2 linked regions of the Roseobacter denitrificans OCh 114 genome follow. The main gene of each other region encodes a partner of the protein of the gene in region 2 in a complex. Links are inferred from orthologs where the notes say so. Each region holds a gene or a part of one and is shown on either strand. Other genes may lie near its edges.

Region 1 (4,182 bases), 1.5 Mb from region 2 along the record:
GTGCAGCTTGTTGGCCATTCCATGGGGGGCAAAGCAGCGATGGCTCTCGCGCTGACCCGCCCTGACCTCGTGCACCGCCTGCTCGTGGCCGACATCGCGCCGGTGGCATATACGCACAGCCAGCTTCCGTTCATCCACGCCATGAAAGCTGTGAATCTGGACGCCGTGTCACGTCGTTCGGATGCAGAGGCGCAATTGGCAGCCCAAGGTGTCGAACCTGCACTGTGCAGCTTTTTCACGCAGTCGCTTGATCTGGGCGAAAAACGCTGGCGGTTGAATCTTGCAACGCTGGAAGCTGAAATGGATAAAATCATGTCCTTTCCGCAGTTCGACACGCGCTTTGACGGCCCCACGCTGTTCTTGAGCGGTGCAGAGTCCGACTACGTTCAACCGCAGCATCGACAAACCATAAAATCGCTGTTTACGCGGGCGCAATTTGCGAAACTGCGCGGCGCAGGCCACTGGCTGCACGCCGACAAACCCCGCGAATTCGAAACGGCAGTGCGTAGCTTTTTCGCAAGCTGAGGTACAATCCCCCTTTCCCCTTGCACGTCAGCCCGGCTTGCCTATAACGCAGGACAATTTGGACGCATATGGCGTTTTGAAAATTGGGGGCCTGATCATGCCGAAAAGAACCGACATCAACTCCATCATGATAATCGGTGCCGGCCCCATCGTCATCGGTCAGGCGTGTGAATTCGACTACTCAGGCGCACAGGCCTGCAAGGCCCTCAAGGAGGAAGGCTACCGCGTCATCCTCGTCAATTCCAACCCCGCCACGATCATGACCGACCCCGAATTGGCGGATGCGACCTATATCGAGCCGATCACCCCCGAAATGGTCGCAAAGATCATCGAAAAAGAGCGCCCCGACGCGCTGCTGCCTACCATGGGCGGGCAGACGGGGTTGAACACATCGCTGGCGCTCGAAGAGATGGGCGTGCTCGACAAGTTCAACGTCGAGATGATCGGCGCGAAACGCGAAGCCATCGAGATGGCCGAAGACCGCAAGCTCTTCCGCGAGGCGATGGACCGTTTGGGTATCGAAAACCCCAAGGCGGCGATTGTCACCGCCCCCAAGGATGCCAACGGCAAGAAGGACCTGGCCGAAGGGGTGCGTCTGGCGCTCGACACGTTGGAAGAGGTGGGCTTGCCCGCGATCATCCGCCCGGCATTTACAATGGGCGGCACCGGTGGCGGCGTGGCCTATAATCGCGACGATTACGAAGCGATCTGCCGGTCCGGCATGGATGCCTCCCCCGTCGGACAGATCCTGGTGGATGAATCCCTGCTGGGCTGGAAAGAGTTCGAGATGGAGGTGGTGCGCGACACCGCCGACAATGCGATCATCGTCTGCTCCATCGAAAATGTGGACCCAATGGGCGTGCACACCGGCGACAGCATCACCGTGGCCCCTGCCCTGACGCTCACCGACAAGGAATACCAGATCATGCGCAATCACTCGATTGCCGTGCTGCGCGAGATCGGCGTCGAAACGGGCGGATCGAACGTGCAATGGGCGGTCAACCCGGTCGATGGCCGTATGGTGGTGATCGAGATGAACCCGCGCGTGTCGCGCTCCTCCGCGCTGGCGTCCAAGGCGACGGGTTTCCCGATTGCCAAGATCGCGGCCAAGCTGGCCGTCGGCTACACGCTGGATGAACTGGACAACGACATCACCAAGGTCACGCCTGCGAGCTTTGAACCTTCGATTGACTATGTGGTCACCAAGATTCCGAAATTCGCCTTTGAGAAATTCCCCGGCAGCACGCCCAATCTGACCACCGCAATGAAAAGCGTGGGGGAGGCGATGTCCATCGGGCGCACCATCCACGAAAGCATGCAAAAGGCGCTGGCGTCCATGGAGGAAGGGCTCACAGGGTTCAACGAGATCGACATTCCAGGTGTCGGGGTCGGGCATTGGGAGGTGGAAGACGCAAACAGGGCCGCCATCGTCAAGGCGATCAGCCAGCAGACGCCGCAGCGCCTGCGCACCATCGCACAGGCCATGCGCCACGGGCTGACGGATGAGGACATATATGGCGTCACCATGTTTGATCCGTGGTTCCTCGCGCGTATTCGCGAAATCATCGATACGGAAAAAGACCTGCGCGAAAACGGCCTGCCCACGGGTGAAAAGGCACTGCGCAGCCTCAAGATGCTTGGCTTTAGCGACGCACGTCTTGCACAACTGACCAATCATAGCGAGGCAGACGTCAGAAAGATCCGCTTGGATCAGGGCGTTGCCGCGGTCTTCAAGCGGATTGACACCTGTGCGGCGGAATTCGAGGCGCAAACACCCTATATGTATTCGACCTATGAGGCGCCCGTCTTTGGCGAGGCCGAATGCGAAGCCCGCCCGACGGACCGCAAGAAGGTCGTGATCCTCGGCGGTGGTCCGAACCGCATCGGACAAGGGATCGAGTTTGATTATTGCTGTTGTCACGCCTGCTACGCCCTGACGGAAGCGGGGTATGAGACGATCATGATCAACTGCAACCCCGAAACGGTCTCGACGGATTATGACACCTCGGACCGGCTGTATTTCGAACCGCTGACTTTCGAGCATGTAATGGAAATCATGCGGGTTGAGCAGGAAAACGGCACGCTGCACGGTGTGATCGTGCAGTTTGGCGGTCAAACTCCGCTCAAGCTTGCCAATGCGCTGGAAGAGGCGGGCATTCCGATCCTCGGCACGACCCCGGACGCCATTGATCTGGCCGAAGATCGTGAACGGTTCCAGCAGCTTGTGCAGAGCCTTGGTCTCAAACAGCCGAAAAACGGCATTGCCCATTCTGATGCCGAAGCCCTCGAAATCGCGCAGGACATCGGCTTTCCACTGGTGATCCGCCCGTCCTATGTTCTGGGCGGTCGCGCGATGGAGATCGTGCGCGATCAGGCAAGCCTTGAGCGCTATATCTCGCAGGCGGTCGTTGTGTCCGGTGACAGCCCCGTGCTGCTAGACAGCTACCTGACCGGCGCGGTCGAGCTTGACGTGGATGCGCTGAGTGACGGGACGGATGTGCACGTAGCAGGGGTGATGCAGCACATCGAAGAGGCGGGCGTGCATTCGGGCGACAGTGCCTGCTCGCTGCCCCCCTATTCGCTGAAACCTGAAATCATCGAGGAAGTCACCGAACAGACACATGCTCTGGCCAAGGCGCTCAACGTGGTTGGTCTGATGAACATCCAATTCGCAGTCAAGGATGACGAAGTCTACCTGATCGAGGTCAATCCGCGCGCCTCGCGCACAGTGCCCTTTGTCGCCAAGGCCACGGATTCGGCCATCGCCTCGATCGCTGCGCGCATCATGGCCGGCGAGCCGCTGCGCAACTTCCCACTGCGCCCTGCCTATGATGCAGATGCCGCCTACGAGGACGTCTTGCCCTTGGGGGACCCGATGACGCTGGCCGATCCGAACATGCCCTGGTTCTCCGTCAAGGAGGCGGTCTTGCCCTTTGCGCGCTTCCCCGGTGTGGATACCATTCTGGGCCCGGAAATGCGCTCCACCGGTGAGGTGATGGGCTGGGACCGTGATTTCCCGCGCGCTTTCCTCAAGGCGCAGATGGGCGCTGGCAACCCGCTGCCCACAAAGGGATGTGCCTTCATTTCGATCAAGGATGCGGACAAGACCGACGAGATGCTGGATGCCGCGCGTCTTTTGCTGGAACAAGGTTTCACACTGGTCGCCACCCGCGGGACCGCGAAATGGCTAAATGCGCATGACATGGCCTGCGGCGTCGTCAACAAGGTCTACGAAGGCCGCCCCGACATCACCGATATGATGAAGGATGAGGCGATCCATCTGGTCATGAACTCCACCGAAGGGGCGCAGGCCGTGGACGATAGCAAATCGATCCGTTCCATCGCGCTTTATGACAAGATCCCGTATTTCACGACCGCGGCAGGCAGCTATGCAGCAGCGCTCGCCATCCGTGCACAAGCTGATGGCGATGTGGGGGTCAAAGCACTGCAAGGCTGACATGCACCGTTGATGTAACGCGTTGAAATCCTTGATTTCAGGCAGTGCCACGTGATGCAGTGTTTTCGCATGACGCTTTAAAAGGCTTGCGCCGTCATGCGTTAAATGCTGATCTGAACGCCTACAGCCCATCACCAATATCGAGGTTTTGAATGCGCATTTATCTTTGCCTGACAGCCACTGCCCTCAGCACCGCTTGC
Region 2 (3,096 bases):
TGGATCCCTTGCAAAAGTCGAGCGCGTAGTTCAGCGCGCGTGGTTTCGTGGTCAATCCGCCTGCTTCGGGCACCTCAATGACGCTCATCCAGTCGGGTAATGTCGTGCGTGCGATGGTCTGGCGTGTAAGCGTGTCACCCTCTTCGAGAACAAGCACAACGTTCAAAAGGGATTTGGGGTAGGTCAATTGACTCAGGCGCGCGATCAACTGGCCTGCGATCTCTTTCTCCTTGAGCAGGGGGACCAGAACGGAAACGCGCGGCATGCGAAATGGTTTGCCGGATGCGCGCGCACCCTGTACCGCGCGCGCGCCGCTCAGGTGAATGAACAAGGCGGCCGCTTTCAGGGTGCTGGTCATCAGCAGCGTGATGACGGCCCACAAGGCCAGCGCAGTGACAGACCACGCGGGCGCAAAAACGAGCGCAGACACAAGGCTGCAGAAGGCCATGGCGGCCCAGAGCAGACGGCGATGCCCGCGGTCTGCCCAACTGCGGCAGCTTTCCTGCGCCGGGACACGCACCGCCGCCCCCTGTGCCAGCTCATTGCCATAAAGGCGGCTCTGATGGGCTTGAATCTGCGCGTCATCAACAATCACGGGAAAAAGCTGACGGCTCTGAGGGCCACAGGCATCCAGCAATTGCGTAAAGCCCGCCGGGCTGCTGGTGGCTACATAGAGCGCGCGCGCATCTTCACGCCAGGGCACCACGCCAAAGCGCAGACAGAGCGAAGCAGGCAAGCGGTTCGCCATCTCCATTTCAGGAGGGTCCAGTTCCAGATCGGCACCCTCTGCCCGTGCCTGTGCGGCCAGCGCGCTCAACACATCCTTTTTGTTGATCAACCCTTCGGAGATCATGATGTCGCCCAAGGGCGCATCGATGCGACGTTGCAAGTTCAACGCATGGGTCAGATCATTTGATGCGATCTTGCCCTGATCTAGCAGCACCCGGCCAATGGGCGGGTGTGTTACCGGGGGCGCGTTGGACTTGTTGTCAGACAAACGCAGGTGAACGTCATTCATCGTCGATTGCCTTGCATCGTTGGTGGACGATGCAATCTTGCAGATCGCGGTTAATGAACTGTTAAACCTGCATTATTCAACTTAAGAGAGTGCCTTTGATGCGACCTATGCGGCTCGCTCCGCCATCGCTTTGGCGAAACGTTCGAACAGGTAATAGCTGTCCTGCGGACCCGGGCTTGCCTCGGGGTGGTGTTGCACGGACCAAACGGGCCGCCCATCCACGCGAATCCCACAATTGGACCCGTCAAACAGCGATGTATGCGTCTCGATGACCCTATCAGGCAGGGTTTGCGCATCCACCGCAAAACCGTGATTCATCGAGGTGATTTCCACCTTCCCGGTATCGTGATCCTTGACCGGATGGTTGGCCCCGTGATGTCCGTGGTTCATCTTGATGGTTTGCGCACCAAGTGCGAGGGCAAGCATCTGATGGCCAAGGCAAATTCCAAAGACCGGAAGGTCCGTGTTGTCCAGAACACCGCGAATCATGGGCACGGCATATGCGCCGGTCGCCGCCGGATCCCCCGGCCCGTTGGACAGAAAAACACCATCCGGGTTATGCGCGAGCACATCCTCATAAGTTGCGGTTGCCGGCAGCACGGTCACATCGCAGCCAGCACTTGCAAGGCAGCGCAGGATGTTGCGCTTGGCGCCGTAATCAACCGCGACAACCTTGTGCTTGGGGTCGGTCTGCGGGCTGTAGCCTTCGGGCCAGGCCCACCGCATTTCATTCCAGTGGTAGGATTGCGCGCAGGTCACTTCCTTTGCAAGGTCGAGACCTTCCAGCCCGCTGAAGCCGCGCGCTGCTGCCACCAGCGCTTCAACATCGAAATTGCCGTCCGGATCATGTGTCAGAGCCACATGCGGTGCGCCGGATTGACGGATCGCGCGCGTCAGACGCCGCGTGTCGACACCGCCTATGGCAATGCGTCCTCGGGCCGTCAACCAGTCATCAATATGCTGAATGGCCCGCCAGTTCGACGGCTCCGTCGGCATCCATTTCACAACCATCCCCGCCGCGAAAGGATCAGCCGTTTCATCATCCTGCGGGTTCACGCCCACGTTGCCGATGTGCGGAAAGGTGAATGTGACGATCTGCCCGGCATAGGACGGGTCTGTCATGATTTCCTGATAGCCGGTCATGGCCGTGTTGAAGCAGAGCTCAGCCACGGTCTGGCCCGTTGCGCCAAATCCCATCCCGTAAAACAGAGTGCCATCCGCAAGCGCCAGACAGGCGGTAGGACGGTCGGTTGCAGGGACAGTCATGGGATGTCCTTTCCGGAAAGGGGAGCCAGCAAAATCTGGCGATACCTAGACGGGCAGGCAGATCGGGTCAAGCGGATTGGCACCTGCTGGCCGCACGTTTGATGCGAACGACATGACGCAGCGACGGGTGTTGCGGCGCCGCCGGGCTTTGGGTAATGTCTGCGACTTACCGCGCCTTTCCTGCAACCGGATTACTGGCGCAGGACAGTCAAAAAGGAATGTGAGCGATGGACTTGCGCACGAAGGTTTCGACCGCGTTGAAACAGGCGATGAAAGACAAGGCAGCGGATCGTCTGTCGACGCTGCGCCTTATCAACGCGGCAATCAAGGACAAGGATATTGCCGCGCGCGCTGTCGGCAATGACGAGGGCGTGGGCGATGCAGAAGTTCTCGCGATCCTTGGGAAAATGTCAAAACAGCGTCTCGAAAGCGCGCGCGCCTACGAAGAGGGCGGGCGCCTTGACCTCGCAGAGCGGGAACGTCAGGAAGTCACGGTTATCGAGGAATTCTTGCCGCAACAGCTGTCCGACGAAGAGGCTGCCGCGGCTGTGGATGCGGCGATTGCCGAGATAGGAGCCGAAAGTATCCGTGACATGGGCAAGGTCATGGGCGCGCTCAAGGCCAAGTACACTGGCCAGATGGATTTCGGGAAGATTGGCCCGACTGTCAAAGAGCGTTTGAGCTGATCAGCTTTTTATCCGAGATGGTCGAACCCCCACGATCTGCTTTGCGCGGCGCAGCAGCTTTTTACAGGGTAACGGCTTGATCTGTGCGTGTACAGGTTTCGGGCTGGACTCTGGATCCCACCGCCC

Evidence for each region.
Region 1: the proteins of carA (region 2) and carB are in contact, whole or in part, in a solved structure (PDB 1KEE), measured with the Escherichia coli proteins. The link is inferred for Roseobacter denitrificans OCh 114 from one-to-one orthologs.

Annotation. Positions count from the first base shown.
Region 1 is NC_008209.1:3,356,235-3,360,416, forward strand. Bases 320-4,182 are described here. They hold carB (carbamoyl-phosphate synthase large subunit), read left to right. Parts: upstream 320-622; coding sequence 623-3,982; downstream 3,983-4,182. Other genes in these bases: RD1_RS16050 (alpha/beta fold hydrolase), read left to right, coding at 320-525; RD1_RS16060 (hypothetical protein), read left to right, coding at 4,135-4,182. Also shown: more of RD1_RS16050, read left to right, coding at 1-319. UniProt on the Escherichia coli protein: Large subunit of the glutamine-dependent carbamoyl phosphate synthetase (CPSase).
Region 2 is NC_008209.1:1,874,540-1,877,635, forward strand. The notes cover bases 205-2,981. They hold carA (glutamine-hydrolyzing carbamoyl-phosphate synthase small subunit), read right to left. Parts: upstream 2,285-2,981; coding sequence 1,124-2,284; downstream 205-1,123. Other genes in these bases: RD1_RS09075 (glycosyltransferase), read right to left, coding at 205-1,018; RD1_RS09085 (GatB/YqeY domain-containing protein), read left to right, coding at 2,512-2,970. Also shown: more of RD1_RS09075, read right to left, coding at 1-204. UniProt on the Escherichia coli protein: Small subunit of the glutamine-dependent carbamoyl phosphate synthetase (CPSase).